Linked DNA regions of Prosthecobacter debontii. The protein of the gene in region 1 interacts with the protein of each later gene in a pairwise test. Links are inferred from orthologs where the notes say so. Each region holds a gene or a part of one and is shown in the gene's direction. Other genes may lie near its edges.

What was found.
Region 2: the proteins of B5D61_RS02770 (region 1) and recJ interact in binary tests that used the Escherichia coli proteins (3 or more experiments, as listed by UniProt). The link is inferred for Prosthecobacter debontii from one-to-one orthologs.

The regions. Positions count from the first base shown.
Region 1 is NZ_FUYE01000002.1:67,771-78,773, forward strand. The notes cover bases 3,909-7,066. They hold B5D61_RS02770 (DNA topoisomerase III), read left to right. Parts: upstream 3,909-4,244; coding sequence 4,245-6,866; downstream 6,867-7,066. Other genes in these bases: B5D61_RS02765 (sulfatase), read left to right, coding at 3,909-4,096; B5D61_RS02775 (acyl-CoA desaturase), read left to right, coding at 7,013-7,066. In the rest of the region: B5D61_RS02755 (S8 family serine peptidase), read left to right, coding at 1-1,791; B5D61_RS02760 (dioxygenase family protein), read left to right, coding at 1,841-2,617; more of B5D61_RS02765, read left to right, coding at 2,666-3,908; more of B5D61_RS02775, read left to right, coding at 7,067-7,873; B5D61_RS02780 (BatA domain-containing protein), read left to right, coding at 7,998-9,815; B5D61_RS02785 (vWA domain-containing protein), read left to right, coding at 9,812-11,003.
Region 2 is NZ_FUYE01000001.1:569,471-580,299, reverse strand. Bases 4,349-7,332 are described here. They hold recJ (single-stranded-DNA-specific exonuclease RecJ), read left to right. Parts: upstream 4,349-4,968; coding sequence 4,969-6,696; downstream 6,697-7,332. Other genes in these bases: B5D61_RS02280 (ABC transporter substrate-binding protein), read left to right, coding at 6,778-7,332; B5D61_RS02290 (DUF3592 domain-containing protein), read right to left, coding at 4,401-4,898. In the rest of the region: B5D61_RS02315 (Gfo/Idh/MocA family protein), read right to left, coding at 1-1,168; B5D61_RS02310 (SufE family protein), read right to left, coding at 1,196-1,606; B5D61_RS02305 (SWIM zinc finger family protein), read left to right, coding at 1,688-2,395; B5D61_RS02300 (adenylate kinase family protein), read left to right, coding at 2,550-3,179; fmt (methionyl-tRNA formyltransferase), read left to right, coding at 3,207-4,154; more of B5D61_RS02280, read left to right, coding at 7,333-9,810; proC (pyrroline-5-carboxylate reductase), read right to left, coding at 9,824-10,630; B5D61_RS02270 (DUF5722 domain-containing protein), read right to left, coding at 10,673-10,829. UniProt on the Escherichia coli protein: Single-stranded-DNA-specific exonuclease.

The DNA.
Region 1 (11,003 bases):
ACACTCAGCGAGGGCAGTCTTCCAGAGGGCATCACCTTGAGTTCCAATGGTGTTCTCAGCGGGCTACCATTGTCGACCAGCAGCAGCACTTTTACTGTGAAGGTTGAAGACGCGGGAATGATGGTGGACGAACAAGAACTCAGCCTAACCATTCTTCAATCTCCCATCACGGTGCTGACTGAAAGCACTCTGACTTACGGCATCAAATCGCTTCTTTACACCCTCAACATGGAGGCGGAAGGAGGCACACCGCCTTATACCTGGACACGTTACAGTGGTAACCTCCCCTCTGGGTTAGGCCTGAACTCTAACGGGACCCTCACGGGTAAACCAACCACTCCGGGGACCTATCAATTCAGACTCCTCGTCGAGGACGACGTGGGCATTACCACGTCACGACAGTTCAGTCTGACAATCCGCAGTGTTTACACCGCTCCAACAATGAACCCATTGAACTTGGGTAGCACCTATGTAGGAGCGGATTATTCCGCCACACTCACCGCGTCTGATTATCCCACCAGTTTCAAAGTCACAGGATTGCCAAAAGGCCTGAAATACTCCTCTAAAACCGGCGTCATCTCGGGCCGTCCTCAGCAGCACGGAGATTTCACCGTCGTCGCCACGGCTAAAAACCCTGGAGGCACGAGTGCGGAAGAATCAGCCCTCCTAACCATCCGAGCCTTGGATGAAGAATGGATCGGCAGCTTCACGGGCATCATTCATCGCGATGACGCAATGCCCCAATCGTTAGGCAGTCGCTTCACGTTAACCACCACCTCATTAGGCGCCTACACATTGAAAGTCACCACAGGGACCTCCAGCAAATCCGCCAAAGGTTATCTCGTGGAAGCGGCTCCTCAGATCCGTGTTTCGATCCAAGACCAACCCCTCGAACTCACCCTCGATCCAGTCACGGAGTTGATCACGGGGACCCATGGTAACGCAACGGTTGAGGGCTGGCGCATCCCATGGCATGCCAAGATGAAACCCGCCTCGTCATTCATCGGTTATTACAGCGCAGCGCTCAATCCTATAACAGATCAGGGGTTGGGTAATGCAGCCATTCCCCAAGGCTCCAGCTACTTCACCATGAATGTAAAAACATCGGGTATTGCTTCCATCACAGGTCGATCCGCAACGGGGGATAAGCTCACCAGCTCGATGGGCCTTGGGCCAATAGGACAAGCTTATCTCTACCAATCTCTCTACAAGAATAAAGGTAGCCTCCTGAGCACCTTCGACACCAATGCAGGCGCTCTGGAATCCGCCGAAGATAATACTCTCACGGGCAGCGCCTCCTGGCTCAAACCCAGTGATACCTCTCGCCTTTATCCCGCAGGCTTCGGCCCAACTCCGCTGACTCTCAAAGGTGGTTATCTGGCCTTGAAATCCTCAGGAAGTATCGCGCATGGCTTGCCCGTGACTGGCTCTGCGGATCTCATCTTTGATGAAGCAGGTCTATCGTCATCCGATACAGATCCAAATATCTTAGACTTTGATTTCACGGCAGCCTTCGTCCCAGTTTTACCAGCTCTGAATCCAGCCCACACCGCCCTGAAGATCAATAAAGCCTCAGGGGCTGTTACGGGCAGTTTCACACTGATAGAAGAAGACTCCGGCCTGAAACGCAAGGTGAGCTTCCAGGGCATCGTCGTGCCGCAGGCTCAAGCAGGCGTGAAGGCGCAGGGTTACTTCCTCCTCCCACAAATCCCAGCGACTGGTCAAAAGGCCAATACCACCTCGATTCTCAGTGGCGGCTTCCAGATTCAGCAGGGTTTGAATGAAGAATGAGATTCTGCGCAGAACCAATTGGCACGAAGCGAGTTTCATGCACCACACCATGAACTCGATCCCCCAGCCTTTTCACATTCGCCTGAACCGGCGTCGCCTATTGAATAGCTTGCTGATGACCACCGGCGGCATCATCACCAGCGCCATTTACGCGGAGGCCCTGGTGCTGACCCCACGTGCGACGGAAGGCCCTTATTACCCCGATCACCTCCCCTTGGATCAAGACAACGATCTGGTTCAGATCCAAGACAAAGCAGCTTCTGCATTGGGGACCATCACCGAGTTTGGGGGACGCTTGCTCAATGCCGATGGCAAACCCATCCAGAACGCCATGATCGAACTCTGGCAGGCGGATAACAATGGCTGCTACATCCACAGCAATGGCGTGCAGCGGGGGAAGGAGCGTGATCCAGGCTTCCAGGGTTATGGCAAGATCATCACCAATGAAAAAGGTGAATATCGCTTCCGCACCATCAAGCCCGGCCTTTACACGGGGCGCACCATCCACTGGCACCTTGCCGTGAAACAGGGGGATAAGCGCATGCTCACGACCCAGCTCTTCATTGAGGGCGTTCCCCAGAATGACAAAGACGGCATCCTCCGCCGCATGGGCACGGATGAGCAGCGTCTTTCCGTCATCCGCGAGTTCAAACCGAAGTCAGCAGGCAGTTCCGAACTTCTCGGCACCTGGGACATTGTTCTGGGAACCACGCCCGAAGAGCCAGAAGAACGTCGTGGTCCTGGCCCACGGGGACCGGGAGGCCCACCACCCGGCTTCGAAGGTGGACGTCGGCCTCGTCGTGAAGGTCCTCCTCCAGGGATCTGAAGAAGATCACGCAAGATCGCCCCATCCCCCATTCGTTTCAGCGCGGTCATGCGACCTCTGATTTTACTCGCCCTCAGTCTGCTCTCCATCGCAGCCGCTCAGGCCACCCCGCCTAACATTATTTTCATCATGGCGGATGATCTGGGTTATACGGATGTCGGCAGCTTTGGCAGTCAGTATTACGAAACACCGAACATCGATAAGCTGGCCAGCCAAGGCCTGAAGCTGACCAACCATCATCATTGCCAAAACTGCCAGCCCACCCGGGCCGCTCTGATGAGCGGCCAGTATGCTCCACGCACGGGTGTTTACACGGTCGGGGACATCGGTCGGTTCGAGTGGCAGACACGACCTCTGCGTCCAGTGGATAACCTCAATTATCTGCCCCTGGAGAAGATCACCATCGCGGACTCCCTGAAAAAAGCAGGGTATGCCACCGGTATGTTTGGGAAATGGCATCTGGGGCAAAAACCCGAGTATCATCCTTCCAAGCGTGGGTTTGATGAAGCCCTCGTTTCCGAAGGGAAGCATTTCAACTTCAAGACAGACCCGCTCGTCGAACACCCCAAAGATCAATATTTGGCCGACTTCCTCACGGATAAAGCCCTGGACTTCATCCAACGCCATAAAGACGGCCCATTCTTTCTCTACCTGCCCCACTTCGGCGTTCACTCGCCACATCACGCCAAGGAAGAGCTGATCGAGAAATTCAAAAACAAACCGGGCGTGGGTGGCCATAACAACCCTGTCTATGCCGCCATGATCGCCAGCGTGGATGAAAGCGTCGGCCGAGTGATGGCAGAATTGGAGAAGCAAGGTCTTGCTGACAATACCGTGCTCATCTTCACCAGCGATAACGGCGGTGTCGGTGGTTATGTGCGTGAAGGCATCAAGAAGGCGGGCGACATTACCGACAACGCCCCGCTGCGCAGCGGCAAAGGCAGTCTCTATGAAGGCGGCACTCGAGTGCCTTTCATCGTCCGCTGGCCCGGAGTGACCACCGCCGGCGCCAAGACGGACGTGCCCACCATTCACGTGGATCTGTATCCAACCTTCCTAGCCATTGCGGGAGCCCCCGCACCGGCGGACTACCCGCTCGATGGCGAAAGTCTCGTCCCCCTCTTTAAAGACAAAGAAGGCAAAGTCAGTCTCAGGCGAGAGGCTATCTTCCAGCATTTCCCAGGTTATCTCGGAGCCGGTGAAAATACTTGGCGCACCACCCCAGTCGGCCTCATCCAAAAAGGGGCGTGGAAGCTCATGGAATTCTTCGAAGACCACCGTCTAGAGCTCTACAACCTCGACAACGACATCGGCGAAACGAAAAATTTGTCGGGCGAAATGCCTGACAAAGTGAAGGAACTTCAGCAACAGATGCTGACCTGGCGGGAAAGCGTCGGCGCCAAGATGCCAACACCCAATACCCCCACTGAAGCCCCTAAAAAGAAGGGCAAAGGCAAGAAAAAGAAGAAAGCGGAATAACCTCCCAGTGCTTTGGATTTGAAGCTCATAACAGCAAGTCCTTCAGGCTTTCTCAAAGCAGCGAGGGGAGCCTCCGCTGATTGAAAAGTTTGACATAGGGCCGGAATGCGTGCCCTTGGTGGCCCCCATTTCGTAACGTTGTCTCATCATGCCTAAGGCCCTCATTATCGCCGAAAAACCCAGTGTGGCTGCCGATCTCGCCCGAGCTCTGGCCAAAGCCCCGGGAATGACCGCCTTTAGCAAGGAGAAGGATTATTATGAAAACGAGACCCACATCATCTCCAGTGCTATCGGTCACTTGATCGAGCTTGGAATGCCAGAAGTGAACGGCAAAAAGATTGGCTGGGGCTGGACTCACCTGCCCATCATGCCGCAGGAGTTCGAGCTTAAACCCATCGAAGACAGCGCAGATCGCTTCAAGCTGTTGAGCAAACTCATGAAGCGGAAAGATGTGGATAGCCTCATCAATGCTTGCGATGCCGGGCGTGAAGGGGAGCTCATTTTCCGCTACATTGTCGAGGCCGCCGGGATCAAGAAACCCGTGCAGCGCCTATGGATGCAATCGATGACGCAGGGGGCCATTCTGGACGCTTTCCAAAAACTGCGCAGCGATGGCGAGATGCGCCCGCTCGCCGATGCTGCCAAATGCCGCAGTGAATCTGATTGGCTCGTGGGCATCAATGCCACCCGCGCCCTGACTGCGCTGAACTCCCGCAACGGCGGTTTCCGCCTGACCCCTGCGGGTCGTGTGCAGACCCCCACGCTCACCATCCTGGCCAAGCGTGAACTGGAAATTCAGTCGTTCGTGCCCCGCACCTATTATGAAGTGCATGGCCTCTTTGGCGTGCCTGCCGGTGAGTATGAAGGCCGCTGGTTTGACGAGTCCTTTAAGAAGGACGAAACCGACGAGCACAAGAAAGCGGAGCGTCTCTGGGATCTGGAAAAGGCCCAGGCCATCGTCCAGCGCTGCTTGGGTAAACCTGGCAAAATCGAGCAGATCACCAAGCCGACCAAGCAAATCGCTCCCCTGCTCTACGATTTGACCAGCCTCCAGCGTGAAGCCAGCAACCGCTTTGGATTCTCCGCCCGCCGCACCCTGCAAATCGCTCAAGCGCTGTATGAGAAATACAAGGTCCTGACCTATCCACGAACCGATTCCCGCTTTCTTCCCGAAGATTACCTGGGCACCGTGAAAGGCACCCTTGGCACCTTCGCCAAACAAGATCCGCGGAAAGGCAGCGCCCTGCCCACCGACCTGAGCACGCATGCTGCCACTGCTCTGGACAAGGGCTGGGTGCGCCCCACCAAGCGTGTCTTTGATACTTCCAAGGTCAGCGACCACTTTGCCATCATCCCGACCGGCCAGATTCCTCCGAAGGAATTGCCTGAGGCTGAGCAAAAGCTTTTCGACATGGTATCCCGCCGTTTTGTCGCGGTCTTCTTCCCACCCGCTGAGTTCGAGGTCACCACCCGTATCACGCGCATTGAGAAGGACACCTTTAAAAGCGAGGGCAAGGTGCTTGTCGAATCTGGCTGGCTGGCCGTTTATGGCAAAAAAGCCGCCGAGGAAGCCGCCTCCGATGGCGAAGGCAAAGGCAAGCTGCTGGTGCAAGCCCGCGACGGCGATGACGCCAAGACTCTGGATGTCAAAGCTGAGGAGCAGCAGACTCGTCCGCCCGCTCGCTACACGGAAGCCACCCTGCTCTCCACGATGGAAGGTGCAGGCAAATTGGTCGAAGACGAAGAACTCGCCGAAGCCATGAGCGAACGTGGCCTGGGCACACCCGCCACCCGCGCCGCCATCATCGAAGGTCTCATCTCGGATAAATACATCGAGCGTGTGGAGCGGAACATCGCCGTGACCACCAAGGGCCTGTCCCTCATCGACCAGATCAGCCAGATCGGAATCGAGGCCTTGAGCAGTCCGGAACTGACCGGCCAGTGGGAATACAAGCTGCGCCAGATGGAGCAGAACAAGCTCGACCGCAGCAGTTTCATGCGGGACATCCGCAGCCTCACCAGTCAGGTGGTGGAAAAAACCAAGGCTTATCAAAAGATCGCCAAGGAGCGTGTCTATCCCGACTTCGAAGCCAAATGCGGCACCTGCGGTCACTTCGGCTTCGAGCAGAAGGAAGACTTTGTCTCCTGCAAAAACCCGGACTGTAAGGTGCGGGTTTACAAGGTCATCGCTGGCCATGAACTGAGCGATGATGAGCTGCGTCAACTCCTCGAAACCCGCTTGCTTCCTCCGATGGAAGGCTTCAGGAATCGCCTTGGGAAAGAGTTCACCGCCGGCCTGGAAATCAAAGAAGACGGCAAAACCGGCTTTGTCTTTCCTGGAGGCGAAAATGATCCCGACGCTCCACCTCCCTTTGATTTTGCTGCCGCTACACCCATCACCCGCTGCCCGGTGTGTGCGCTGAAAAAGCGGGACGGCCAGATTTACAACACCCCTGAGGCTTACGTCTGCAACATTGCCGCCAAGGAACCCAAGGTCTGCAACGCCCGACTACCCAAGGTGCTCTGCAAAAAAGAGATCAGCGTCGAGAATGCGATCAAATTCTTCAACGAAGGCAAGACCGACGTTGTCGAAGGGATGATCTCTAAAAAGGGCCGACCCTTCAGCGCCTTCCTCCTGTGCAAGCCGGGTGAAAAACGACTGCTCGGCTGGGAATTCCCTCCGCGAGAAGCCAAACCTAAAGCCCCCCCTGCCGCTAAAAAAGGCCGCTTCGCTAAAAAAGCCGCCGCTCCTCAAGGTGAGGACTCCTAATGCCTGCGTAAGGTGGAAGGAAGCCCATTCTTGCAATTTGCATCCTGCGCCAAAGCTCCGCAAAAGTGTGCCAATTCTGCCGCCTTTGCAGCGCGTGGTTGCTTTTTTGCAAATAAGTGTCAAATATCGCACCTCTTTCCTTCCACGTGACTAAGCCCGCCTTCCAAATAACTCCCGGTTGCATTTTGTTTTTCGGCATACATGCACTCGCTCTCGCTGCTTTCTTCGTAAAGCCTGACCTCACCGCTATCCTCCTCTGTGTGGGTCTGTTTTTGCTCCGCAAATTCGGTATCACGGGCGGTTATCATCGTTATTTCTCCCATCGCTCCTTCAAGACCTCTCGCTGGTTCCAGTATGTGTTGGCTTGGCTGGGTGGCATGTCTGCTCAAAAGGGTGCGCTCTGGTGGGCAGCTCATCACCGCCACCATCACCAGCATTCCGACCAGGAAGATGACATCCACTCGGTGAAGCAGCAGGGCTTCTACTGGGCTCACGTCGGCTGGATTCTCGCCCCTGACTACAATGATTATGACGCCAAGCGCGTGAAAGACCTGACCAAGTTTCCAGAACTGGTCTTCATCGACAAATACCACTTCATTCCCCCGATGGTGCTGGCCCTGGCTACTTACGTCTTCGGTCTTCTGATGACAGGCACCGCCATGGGTGGCCTCAGTTATTTCCTCTGGGGCTTCTGCCTCAGCACCGTGATCCTTTATCACACCACCTTCGCTATCAATTCCTTCTGCCACCTGCTGGGCAGCCGCCGCTACGAAACCGGTGAATCCAGCAAAAATTCCTTCATCCTGGCCATTCTGACTCTGGGCGAAGGCTGGCACAATAATCACCACTATTACCCGCACTGCGCACGCCAGGGCTTCTTCTGGTGGGAAATCGATCCAACCTACTATGTGATCAAGGTGCTCAAAATGGTGGGCATCGTCCACGAGATCAAGGAGCCGACTCGTCGGGTGCTGGAAGGCAAGGAAGCTACGGCTGCTCTGGGTTAATCCCGAGTTCATCCAACTTTTCACGTGAGCGGAGGTCCCCCTAAGGATCTCCGCTTTTTTATGCCTCCGATGACGCGTCTGCTGGACGGATGCCTCGGAGTTGTGGAGACTCAGGCACTCCATCATGCTGACTCTGACACATCCCGCTGCTCTATGGGCTCTGCTCGGGATTCCTGTCGTATTAGCAATTCATTTCCTTCAGCGCCGCAGCCGACGGGTCACCGTCACCACCCTCTTCCTCCTTCAGCAACTTCAAAAAGAGTCTGAGCAGGGCAATCGCATCGAGCGCCTGCGCCTTTCCATTCCCCTCTGGCTGCAACTGCTCATGGTGCTGCTTTTCACTTGGCTCCTAGCCGGGCCTCGGTGGTTAAGACAGGACGCAGTGCACCGCATCGCCATCATCATGGACGATTCCGCCTCCATGCAGGCTTTCCGGGAGGCTGCGATCGAGGGTGTCCAACGCGTACTCAGCCGGAGTGTGCCTTCGGGCTCGAAAGCCGAGCTCGCTCTCCTCGGCTCGGATGTCCACGAGGCAAACCTCTACTATGGAGGTAGCGCTCAGGAACTGGTGAAAAGCCTTGCTTCCAGATGGCATCCCACTGCAGGCGTTCACGATTTCACCCTGGCCCTGCGACAGGCTCGAAGCCTAGCGGGGCCAGAGGGGGCGGTTTTGCTCGTTACCGATCACCCACCCGCAACGCCCCTGCCCTACGCTGCCAAAACCCTCTCCGTAGGGCGACGGATTGAAAACGTCGGCTGGGCAGGTGTGACGGTGGAAGAAAAAGACGGTCAGTGGTTTTGGCGTGCGCTGGTCCGCAACTATGGCGAGAGCCCTCAGCAGCGACAATGGCACGTGGAGACCCAAGGGCAAACCACCCCTCCCATGTCATTGGCCTTAGCCCCACGGGAAACGCGAACTTTGAGCGGACCCTTCCCTGGATCGGATGCCACACAGGCCCTGACCCTCCAGCTCACCCCGGATGCCTTCGGAGTGGATGATCAGCTCCCGCTTGTGCAGCCAAGCCCCAAAAAGCTGAGCGTTCATCTTCCCCGCAGCCGTGATGAATCTTCCACTCAGCTTGCCGATCTCTTTGGCCGGTTCGCTCATCTGAATGTCTCACCTCTCGTGACAGAAACCGACGTCCGCGTCATGACGTGGCCGCCTTCCACCGCTTTGGAAAACCATCAGCATGCCTGTGTCTTTGCCTCCCCATCCCGAGCTGACAAGCCCGCCCCTGTGCGCGGTGCGGTCGTCAGCGAATCTCACCCTCTGGTGGAAGGGCTGAACTGGAACTCCCTGCTGATCCCTGAAGGCATGGTGATGCCGCGAGATCCTCAAGATCAGGTTCTGCTCTGGCAGGGGGAGCGACCTCTCATCAGCCTGCGGATCACTCCCGTCGGTGCCCGCCAACTTTTCTGCCATTTCGATCTCATCGGCAGTAACGCCCGCAAGCTTCCAGCCCTGGCGATTTTGCTACACCGCTTTCTCGAGACGATTCGTCAGGATAAACTGGCGGCAGAATCCGCCAATTATGAATTACGTCAGTCCCTCAGCGTCGCCCATCGCCAGGGAGAGGCGGCTCAGCCTCTGGTGTTAAAAGGCTCAAACGGGCTCCATGAGACCATCCCTCAGACCCAAGCACGCCTGCTCCGCTCCCCGGCAGTGCCCGGATTTTTTCAAATCTCGCAAGGACCTGACACTTGGCTCACCGCTGCCGCGCACTTTGCCGATAGCCGCGAAGCCGATCTCTCCAAGGCAGCTCCCTTTGACGAAACACCCCAACTCGAAGCTGAACAGGTAGATGCCCTTCAAGAAGCCGATCCTCATTGGCAATGGTGGACACTGCTCCTCCTGCTCTGCCTCCTGGGAAGCTGGTGGTGGGGCAAAAGAGTGCTGACATCCAATGCGCCATTCGGTGAGCAATCCTCCCCTGCACCATGATCCTCCTTCACCCAGAATGGCTCGCCCTTTTTCCTATCCTGCTTCTGGCAGGCTGGGGCTGGCCTCGACTGGGTTTGTTCAAGCCTCTGCGGCTTCTCTTGTTAGGCCTGCTCACTTTCAGCCTGGCCCAACCGCAATGGCAAAAGCAGGCGGAGGGTGTGGATTTGTGGCTGTTACTAGACAGCTCCGTTTCTGCCGAGGAACCTATGGCCAAGGGCTTACCCGAGTGGGAAAAGCTTTTGGAACAGAGCCGTGGTCCTCAAGACCACCTTCACCAGCTTGCTTTTGCGGGGGAGGTGATGAAGCCAGAGGCTGAGGGAGCAACTCTCTACGATCACCAACGGCAAGCTACCCGCACGGCCCTCGCCATCAACCAAGCGCTCGCTCACGTGCAGAAAGAAAGTGCCGGACGCCCGGCACGCCTACTCATTTTTACCGATGGTTATGCCACCGAGCCACTCTCTGGCGTGGCGGAAAAACTGATTCAGCAGGGGGTCGAATTGGACATGCACCTAGCTCGTCAAAACGAGGTCACTGATTATCGTATCGCGGCTCTACGCACCCCGACAAAGGCTCAACTCGGCGAGCCCTTTCTTTTGGAGGTGGAAGTGCGTGGCAGCCAAGATGGGCGCGTGCCGCTCAAGCTTCTCCGACAGGGCCGCGAGATCACCGCCGCCCAAGTGGATGTGCGTCTCGGCACCGGCATCGCCCGCTTCACGGACCGCTCAAACATGGCCGGAGTGATCCGCTATGAAGCCGTCATCCAACCTGCGGAAGACGCTCATCTGGGCAATAATCAGCATCAAGCCTTGGTGGAAATTGCCGGTGGGCCACGGGTGCTCTTGCTCACAGCCTACACAGATGATCCGCTGACTCAGATTCTCCAGCAGCAAGGCTTCACGGTGGACCTCGTCACTGACCTCCACCATGCGCAACCCGGACAGCTTACCGGTGCCCGCTGTGTGATCCTCAACAACGTGCCTGCCTTTGAACTGAACAACGACTTCCTCGACGCCATCGACTTCTACGTCCGTGAGCAAGGCGGCAGTCTTCTCATGGCCGGGGGTCAGAAAAGCTTCGGTGCGGGAGGTTACTTTGAGTCCGCCATCGATTCCCTCCTTCCCGTCTCCATGGAGTTGAAGCAGGAGCATCGGAAACTCATGGTGGCCATGGGGATCGTGCTGGACC
Region 2 (10,829 bases), on another replicon or contig:
GCGGGCCTGCGTAGTGGAAGCCATCGCTGGTCTTGCTTCCTGACAAACAGGCGTCCACCCACACGTGCCAGTGGCTCAGGCCCTGCTCTTTGGGGTATTTGAAACCAGTGAATTTCTCAGTTGGATACAGGCGTGGGCCCGCCACATGGCCTAACACCATGTTGCCCAATTCACCGATGAAGAGGGAGCCACTCTTCGGCAGTTCCAGGTTATCTGGCATCTTCGCCAGCTTACGATCCGGGCGCAGGCCGCCATCGCTCCAGGTCACTTTGAGGGTTTTCTCGGCGGTCAGTTGATTGCCGGGGAAGACGTATTCCACTTCCTCCGTGGTCGGCCAGATGTGTTGATTGATGCCGCTGTTACGGGCGGTGATCGTCAGCGGCGCGTTCAGACCCAGGGCGGTGAAAACAGGATCGAGGATGTGGCAGCCGAAGTCGCCCAGCGCACCACCGCCGAAGTCCTGCCAGTCACGCCAGATGAAGGGGTGGTAGCAGGGCGCATACTCACGCATCGGCGCACCGCCGATCCAGAGATCCCAGTTCACATTCGCAGGCACCGGGGCACCGGGCAGGGGCTCGAGCCGTTTGTTGCGTTCATTGCCAGTCACGGCCACCCAAGAGTGCACTTCCTTAATCTTCCCGATGGCCCCCTCCTTCAGCAACCGTGTGCCCAGGCGATACTCAATGGCGGAGTGAATCTGATTGCCCATCTGGGTAACGACTCCGGCCTTCTCCGCCTCGAGGCGCATCTGGCGGGATTCCCAGACGGTGTGGGCCAGTGGCTTCTGGCAATAGACGTGCTTTTTCAGGCGCATGGCCATGATGGCCGCCTTGGCATGCATGTGATCCGGCGTGCCTACGGACACGGCGTCGAACTTATCCCCGAGCTGCGCATACATTTCGCGAAAGTCGGTGAAGTGTTGCGTGCCGGGGAACGCCTCATCGACTTTGTCAAAGCGCTGGCTGTCGATGTCGCAGAAGCCCACATACTTCACCGCCGCATGGGCACCGATGTTTTTGATGTCGCTGAAGGCCATGCCGTTGGCTCCCACAGACACGACCTGGAGCTTGGAGTTCGGGTTGGCAGATTTCACCACCGCGGGGAAGGCCACGCTGGCGGCGGTGAGGGAGGCATTTTTCAGGAAGGAACGGCGGCTGACAGTGGGCATAAGTGCCAGAGACTACGTCCCCCTCTCCTAGCTGCTTGCAGCCGCCCACTCACGCATGCGCTGGCGCATGGAGGCCAGTCCATTCAGTCGGGTGGGCGACAAAGCCTTATGGAATGAGCATCCAGACCAGATTTCAGGCTCTACCACAGCCACTTCAGCCGGTGCCGAATCCGTGTAAAGATGGCACAAAAGCGCCACAAGTCCGGCCACCATGGGCGAGTCCGCCGCACAGCGAAAATGGCTGCGTCCTTCCGGCGTGAGCGCGCAGTCCAGCCAGACCCGGGAGACACAGCCCGGCACGAGCTGATCCTCCCGCCGCTCCTCCTCCGGCAGGGTGACGGCGGGGATGAAGGAACTCAGTGCCGCCAACCGCTCCTGCACGTTTTCGATCAGGTTCAGGTCGTCGATGAGTTCCGCTTGTTTCTCCTTCAGGGTCATGATGGGCTCAGCATGCCGTCGGTTTGCGCAGGCGTCATCTGTTTTACTGGCGGAGGCTAGCCGCTCCGTTTAAAACCCCGCATGTCATGGAACCGGGAAGAGCGTGAAGAAAATCAGGAGCGCGTGCAGCGAGAGATCGCCAAACGACGCGCGCGCGGGGAGAGCCTCACGCCCTTAGCCGCGCCGAAAGGCAGCAAGAAACTCTGCCAGACCTTTTGGGCCCAAGCCTGGTGCCGCCATCTGGAGCGTTACTCCCACTATGAAGCTCGCTTGCCTGCGGGGCGGAGTTACCTCCGCAACGGGCAAGTGCTGGACCTCGTCATCGAGCCCGGCACGCTCAGCGCGGTGGTGGCGGGGGAGCATCTCGAGGATACGCTCATTCACATCCGCCCGCTGGATGCCGCGCACTGGCAGGAGCTGGTGCAGGCCGCTCAGGGACAGGTGAACTCTTTGTTAGACCTGCTCACCGGCAATCTCGGGGACGGGCTGTTGAAAATCCTGACTGAGCCTGAGACCGGACTTTTCCCTCAGCCGAAGGAGATCCGTTTCGACTGCTCCTGCCCGGATCATGCGGATCTCTGCAAGCACTCGGCCGCCGTGCTCTACGGCGTGGCGGTGTTGCTGGATACGCAGCCCGATCTGCTATTCACGCTGCGCGGGGTGAATCAGGCAGACCTCCTGCCCGCTGCGGGGGCTGCCTCTGCAGAAACCTTGAGTCCAAACTCCGGCGCAGGGGAACTGCAAGGCACCGATCTCTCGGCCCTGTTTGGCATTGATCTGGCGGAGTGACGCACCCGCCTGCAAGGGACTTTTTCTAAAGAGCGGGCGAGATGCCTGAAGGAAATGTCCGAGCTGAACCGATGACATTTGGCTTAAAACTCGCCGCAAGCCTGCCTTGTGACAGCAACCTCGGCGTGCTATTGAGCGTATTCCACCCTTTACCATGGCTGAATCTCAACCTCGTTTCCGCACCCTCCTCATTCTTGGCGCTCCTGGCAGCGGCAAGGGCACTCAGGGCAAGGTGCTCGGCTCTATTCCACGCTTTCATCATTTGGCTTGTGGCGACGTTTTCCGTTCTCTGGATACCCGCACGCCGCTGGGGCAGAAGTTTGTGGAATACTCGAGCCGTGGCGAGCTCGTCCCCGATGACGTGACGGTGCAGCTCTGGCGCGCGAACATCAAGCAGCGCGTGGACTCCCATCAATTCAAACCGGAGATCGATTTCCTGGTTCTGGATGGCATCCCGCGCAATGTGGATCAGGCTCGATTCATGGAGGAGGATATCGAGGTGCTGAAAGTGTTTCACCTCTCCTGCCCCGACCGCACGGAACTGGCCCGCCGTCTGCGCAAGCGTGCCCTGAAGGACAACCGCTTCGATGACGCCAACGAGAAGGTCATTCAGCACCGTTTCGCCACCTATGAGGCTGAGACGAAGCCGATCCTGGACTACTACAGCGGGGATCGCATTGTCGAGATTGATGCCAGCCAACCGCCTGCCAAGGTGCTCTACGATATCCTGGCCGGGGTCATGACCTTGCAAGCCTGGAGAGACATCGAACAGATGAAAATCTGAGCCTTCCTGGGAACCTGATCTGATTTCATGCGCATCCTTTTCATTGGAACCGGGGACATCGGCCTGCCCTCGCTGGAGTGGCTTCTCTATACCCCGAAGCACAAGGTCGTGGCCGTGGTCACCCAGCCGGATAAACCCGCCGGTCGCAAGCTGGTGCTCACGCCTCCGCAGGTGAAAGTGCGGGCGCAGGCCGCAGGCATCCCCGTGCTCCAGCCGGAAAAGATCCGCCATGCCGTGGAGGAACTGAAAGCCTATGATGCCGACGTGGCCGTGGTGGTGGCCTATGGTCAGATCCTGCCGCGCTCCGTGCTGGACGTGCCCAAGCTCGCCTGCCTGAACATTCACGCCTCCCTTTTGCCCAAATATCGCGGTGCGTCGCCCATCCAGGCGACGATCCGTGAAGGCGATGCCGAAACGGGCGTCACCATCATGCACATGGATGAGGGGCTGGACACCGGTGACATCCTGCTGATGGACCGTGTCACCATCGAGCCCAGCGACACCGGCGGAACCCTGCATGACAAACTGGCCCTGGCCGCTCCCGCCAGCCTGGAGGAAGCGCTGGACCTCATCGCCTCCGGCCCAGCTCCGCGTAAACCTCAGGAGAACGACTACGCCACGCACTGTGGCAAGCTGAAGCGTGAAGACGGTCGCTTGGACTGGACCCGCAGTGCCGTGGAACTGGAGCGCCTTATCCGGGCCTACAATCCCTGGCCGGGCACCTTCACCCTGCTGCCTGGCAGCGGTGAGAAACCCGCCCCGCTGAAGGTGCATCGCGCCCATGTCATCCCCGAAGCTGAAACCTGCCCGGCTCCTGGCACGATCGTGAACAGCGATCCCAAAACCGGCCTCATCATCGCCACCGGCTCAGGACTCCTGGCCCTGGATGAAGTGCAGGCCGAAGGCGGCAAGAAGCTCCCTGCGGGCGATTTCCTGCGCGGCAAGCCGCTGGAGGTGGGGACGGTGCTGGGGTGAACTGAACAGATGAAAACGGGCGAGGCGCGATTGCTGTCGCGGAGCGTCCCGGAGTGCGATGGCAGAGAGACAAGGGGCAACCCTTGCCTCGACGACACCGCTCGAGACGAGGCCGTGTTGTTGAGTCGCTAGGAAAGGCAGTGGCTGAGCTAAACGATAGTTTGATGGAAGCGGCTATCCCCAGGAGCGGTGTCGCGCTTGAGCGCTTGCCACCGCATTCCTGGACGCTCCGTGAAATGCTCCACTTCACCTCCGCTGCCCCCTCACCGCATTCCAGGCCATGCCGAGGCCGCCGAAGACGAAGAGGAGAGGAAACCAGATGGAATAGAGGGCAGCGCGGGTGTCGTGCTTCAGCACGGTCTGCGCCGGCTGGGCGGGGTTGACATAGCAGGTCGTATCCAGGCCGATCGGGTAGCTCTCCAGCTTCTTGCGGGCGTTTTCCTCATGCTGGCTGGCGGAGTCCACGCGTTTGATGTGAGAGCCAGTGCGGGTTTCCCCCTCATAAGTGAAGGTGTAGCGCACCTCCGCCTTGAAAGCCGGATTGGAATGGGGTGTTGGGCGCTCACTCACCACCTGAGCGGAGATGATGCGGCATGGGGTGGCCACCCAGCTGCGGGTCTCCTCCGCACGCTGCCAGGCGGTCCATAGCACCCAGGTAAAGAGCAGGCCCGCCAGCGCTAAGAAGAAGCCCATACCAGCCAGCCAGAGGCGGCCCGAGAGAGAAGAATCTGTGGAAGAAGACATGAAAGGGGGAGGGATGCTTTGACTAGCCCATGCACGTGCTGCATACAAGGAAGTTGCACTTTGTCACATAATGGCCCTCGCCTCTGAAATCCCTCTACCCAATACCCTGCCTCCGCGCTGGCTGCTGAAGCCTGTGCCCGAGGGAGCGGCGGAATTGGCGGCGGATACAGGGCTGCCTCTGTTACTGACCACCCTGCTGACTCAGCGCGATATCAAGACCACCGAGCAGGTGCGGGATTTCCTGGTGCCGAAGTTGGCCAGCCTGGGAGATCCCACGGTGCTGCCGGAGATGAAGGTGGCCGTCGAGCGTATCCTGAAAGCCGTGGATGGTAAGCAGCGCGTGGCCCTCTACGGGGACTACGATGTGGATGGCGTCACCTCCATGGCACTGATGCACCTGACTCTGAAAGCCTATGGCTTGCAGACGCATCTCTTCCTGCCCTCCCGTATGGATGAGGGGTATGGCCTGAGCATGGACGGCTTCGCACGTCTGTTTGAGGAGTTTGGTAAGCCGGATCTGCTCATCGCCCTGGACTGCGGCACCACCTCGATCAAGGAACTGACCTGGCTCCAGGAGCAGGGGGTGGATTGCGTGATCGTGGATCACCATGAGCTCTCGCCCTTTGGCCGCCCGCCTTGTGTGGCGCTGGTGAATCCGAAGCTGGGCGAGGATTACCACTATTTCTGCACCGCCGGGCTGGTCTTTAAGGTGGCGCACGCGCTGCTGAAGACCCGCCGCATCGACTTCGATCTCAAGGAAGCGCTGGACCTCGTCGCCCTCGGCACCGTGGCCGATCTCGTGCCGCTGGTGGATGAAAACCGACTGCTGGTGCGTCGTGGTCTGGAGGCCCTGGCGCAGACGGAGCGGATCGGCCTGCGGGCGCTGAAGGAAACCGCCGGTGTGGATGGCTTCATCCAGACGCATCATGTGGGCTTCCGCTTGGGGCCGCGCCTGAATGCCGCTGGTCGCCTCGATACCGCCTCCACCGCCCTCCAGCTCATCTTGGCGGAAGATCCGCTGGTGGCCTCGGAATACGCCGCCCTGCTGGAAAGCCACAACCGCGACCGCCAAGCGGTGGAAATGGACGTGTTTACCGAGGCGGAGCAGCAACTCCTGGCCATGGGGGACCTCGCCAATATCCCCGCTGTGGTGCTGGGTTCGCGCAAATGGCACCCGGGCGTAGTCGGCATCGTCGCCTCCCGCATTTCCCGCCTCGTGCATCGCCCCACGATTCTGTTTTCCTTCGATGAAAACGGTATGGGCAAGGGCAGTGGCCGCAGCATCCCCGGTTTCTCATTGGTGGAGGCGATCGAATTTTGCCGCGAGCACATCGTGCGCGGGGGTGGGCATGCCATGGCCGCCGGAGTCTCCGTGCATGAGGACAAGCTGGAAGTCTTCCGCGAGCGCTTTTCCGAAGCCGCCCGCCTCGCTCTCAGCACCGAGGCTCTGACGCCCGTGCTGGAGATCGATGTGGAGGTGCGTCTGCGGGATCTCTCCCTGGAGTTCCTGCGCAACTACAAGCTGATGGAACCCTTCGGCCAACGCAATCACGAGCCGCTGCTGCTCTGCCGCCGGGTGATGCCGCGTCTGCCGGGCCGCTTGATGAAAGAGAAACATCTGCGCGTGATGCTGAGTCAGGATGGCGCCAGCATGGAGGCCCGCTGGTTCAATGCGCCGCTGAAGAATCTGCCGAAGCCGCCCTGGGATGTAGCCATGCGGGTGCAGCGGAACTTCTGGCGTGGGGAGGAGCAGTGGCAACTCACCCTGGATGCCGTGCGCACCGCTCAGGTGGACTGAAGGAAGCAGAGAGTTGCATGCAGAATGCAGATTCGATATTTGCCGAACGCCGCCGCTCCTTTATTGTGATTGGAAATAATCATGATTCATGAAATCCGCTCTGCCGCTGAGTGCATCTTGCGCTGGACGGCCCTCTGCACGCTGGTGGGGATGGGAGCGGTGACCCCGGCAGCCGAAGCGGAATCAGCGAATCTCAAGAAGGTCACCATCCAGCTCAAATGGCATAACCAGTTTCAATTCGCCGGTTACTACGCCGCAGAGAGCCAGGGCTACTACCAGCAGGCGGGGCTGGATGTGCAGCTGAGGGAGGGAAACCCCAGCCGTCGTTCTCTCTCCTCCGTGCTCGCGGGAGAGGCAGACTTTGGCGTGACGGATTGTGATGTGCTGCTGGCCCGCCTTCAGGGGAAGCCGGTGGTGGTCTGTGCGGCCATTTTTCAGCACTCGCCCTACATCCTCCTCAGCTTAGCCTCCAAGGGCATCACCAAGCCCTCCGACCTGGTGGGCAAGCGCGTCATGGTCTCCACCGATCAAGGGGAGGCGGAGGTGCGCTCCATGATCATGCGGGAGGGGCTCCCCGGCGGGCGCATCAATTTTTTACCTCACACCTGGAACAACCGGGATCTCATCGAAGGCAAGGTGGATGCCATCTCCGCCTACAGCACCGTGGAGCCGACCCAGCTACGCCTCCTAGGGCATGAGCCTTCCAGCATCCGCTTCAGTGACTACGGCGTGGATTTCTATGGAGACACCCTTTTCACCACGGAGGCGCTGGTGAGGCGTGACCCGGCTCTGGTGCGCGCCTTTGTCCAGGCCTCCATGAAAGGCTGGGAGTATGCCATGGCCAATCCTGAGGAAATGGTGGAACGCATCCTGATCATGCCGGGCGTGAAAGAGCGCGGCATCACCCGCGAACACCTCACCACGGAAGCCCGGGAAATGGTGCCGCTCATCCAGGCCGATCTCGTGGAGCTCGGCCACATGAACGCAGGCCGGTGGGAGCGCATCGCTCACGCCTTCGTGGAGACCGGCATTGTCAAAAAGGTGGCGAACCTGGATGGCTTCATGTTCTCCTCCGTCTTCGCGCCTGACTTGCGCCCCCTGCTGTGGGGCCTAGTTGTGCTGGGGGTGATCGTCGGACTCTCCACCCTCTGGACGGTGCAGCTTCGCCATGAAGTGGAACTGCGCACCCGGGAGGTGAAAGAAAGCCAGCACAAGCTGTCCTCCATCCTCGACAACACCTTTCTCCTCCAGGGACTGCTGGATGCTGAAGGCCGCATCCTCGAATCCAACAGCACCTCCCTCTCCTTTGCCGGCGTGGAGCGCCAAGCTGTGCTGGGAAAATGGTTTTGGGAGACCGCCTGGTGGGCTCACTCCACCACCGAGCAGGAAAAACTCCGCCGCGCCGTGCAGCAGATCCAGCAGGGGCAGGACTGCGTGCGCTTTGAAACCGCGCACCTGGATCGCACCGGTGCCGCCCATGTGATCGACTTCTCCATGCGCGGCGTGCGCACGGAGGACGCTAAGCTGCACTACCTCATGGTGGAAGGCTACGACATCACAGACCGCAAACGCGCCGAGGATGCCCGCCGCGTTTCAGAATCCAATCTGCTGGCCCTGCTCGAAAATAGCTCCGGTGCCATCTGGTCCCTCGACTCCCGCCTGCGCTACCTCGCCTTCAATACCCGCTATCAAGATCACATCCTCACCCTGGGCGGTAAAAAGGCCCAGACCGGGCTGCGTGTGGAGGAGGTGGAGCCCGAGAGCCACCTCAGCCAATGGCGCCCTCACTATGAGCGAGCCCTGAAAGGCGAGCGCTTCAAGGCCACCTTCGACCAAGAAGTGCGCGGAAAAGCCCGGGTCTATCAAGCCTCCTTCAACCCCATCCGCCACGGCGGCGAGGTCACGGGCGTTTCGATCTTTTGCGATGACGTCACTGAGCAAAAACACATGGAGGACCAGCTCCGCCAGTCCCAGAAAATGGAAGCCATCGGCCAACTCGCCGGAGGCGTGGCACATGATTTCAATAATTTGTTAACCGTCATTCAGGGCAATGCCTCCCTGCCCAAGATCATGAAGATGACGCCGGAAATGATCAACCGGGCCTTCAATGAGATCCTGGACGCCGCCAACCGCGCCGGCAGTATGACCAGCCAACTGCTCACCTTCAGCCGCCAGCAGCCCGTCAACCGAGTCTCACTCAATCTTAATCAGGTCGTCTCGGATATGAACCGGATGATCCAGCGCCTGATTGGGGAGCACATCCAGGTGAATCTGCGCCTCAGCCCCGTGCCGCCCGTGGTGCATGCCGATGCCAGCATGATGGAGCAAGTGGTGCTGAACCTCGCCGTCAATGCCCGGGATGCCATGCCGAAAGGCGGCACGCTCACCCTCACCACCCGGCTGCTCCCGCTGAAGCAAACCCCACCGCAAGCCCCCGTCGGCGCCGAGCCTGGCACCTATGTCTGCCTAGAGGTGCGGGATACCGGCATCGGCATCTCCGAGGAGCACCTGGAGCGCATCTTTGAGCCCTTCTTCACCACCAAGGAAGTGGGCCAGGGCACCGGCATCGGCCTGGCCACCGTGTTCGGCATCGTCCAGCAGCATCACGGCTGGGTCACCGTGGACAGTCAAGAAGGTGCAGGCTCGACATTCTGCGTTTTCTTCCCTTTACTGGCCACACCTGTGCAACCCACCGCCCCAGAAGAGCCCGCTCCACCTAAGCCCACCACACCATGCAGCACGGCCACGATCCTGGTCGTGGAGGATGAAGCCACGGTGCGAAACATCGTGAAACATGTGCTCACCAGCCATGGCTACCAAGTGCACGAGGCCATCAACGGCCCGGAAGCCCTGGCGCTCTGGCCCAAGATCCGCGCGAATGTGGATCTCGTACTCACCGACATGGTGATGCCCGGCGGCATGACCGGCCATCAACTAGCCCAACAATTGATGCTTCAAAAACCTGAAGTCAAGGTCATCTACACCAGCGGTTATTCCGCAGAGACCTTCCGCCGCCAATCCGTGCTATCGGATGAGGCCGTACTCCTGCGCAAGCCCTACACCGCCGCGCAACTTCTGCAGGAAGTCCAGCGCCTCCTGCATGAGAAGGCCTAAACCATTCCCGATCTCAGTTAGCACCCAGTTCCTTGCTGCGCTCGGTGGCTTTACGCACGGCTTGCATCAGGGCATGGCGGAGACCATGGGCCTCCAACTGCTCCAGCCCTGCAATCGTGGTGCCCCCTGGACTGGTGACTTCATCCCGTAATACACCGGGATGCTTGCCAGTTTCCATCACCATCTGAGCTGCACCCGCGACAGTCTGTGCTGCGAGGCGTAACGCCGCCGCTCGGGGTAGCCCCATCAGGACGCCTCCATCGGCGAGGGCCTCAATGACGGTATAAACATAAGCTGGTCCGCTGCCGCTGAGGCCGGTCACCGCATCCAGTAGCTTCTCGGAGACCTCATCCGCCGTGCCGACACTGCCAAGGATCTTCACCGCCTGCTCAGCATCCGCCGGTGTGGCTAGGGCCCCTCGCGCGAAAGCCGCCGCACCCGTCGCCACCAGAGCGGGAGTGTTCGGCATGCAGCGGATGACCCGCTGTGTACCCCCCAACCAAGCTTCCAAATTCGCCAACGAAATACCTGCGGCGATGCTGATGTAGAGACGGCTGCCAGAGACGGTGGCTAAGCTCTCGCAGAGGGTCTTCATATCCCCAGGCTTCACGGCCAGCAGGATGATGTCTGAGGCTGCCGCCACCTCCGCCGGTGTGCCGGTCGTAGCGGTGCAGGCCAGGGATTGGCGCAGAGCATCCACAGCGGCAGGCACCACGTCACTGAGCGCCACTGAGAGTTCCGCTTGGCCCAAAGCCTTTTCCACACCGCGCAGGAGCGCGCCGCCCATTTTACCGCAGCCGATCAATCCGAGTTTCAACATGGCGCGATGGTGGCGGAGACCGGCGATTCACGCAAGAGGAGATCATCTCTCCGGTTCCGAGGGATGATCGGTTGACGGAGCGGCCTGAGGCCAAGCTTGGAGCCCGGTGATGGGGAGGCAAGCATCCGCTGCGACGCGCCATGGGTCGGTGCCCGCTTTTTGAAACAGATTCCACAGGAGTTTCTTCCCCTCGGGATCA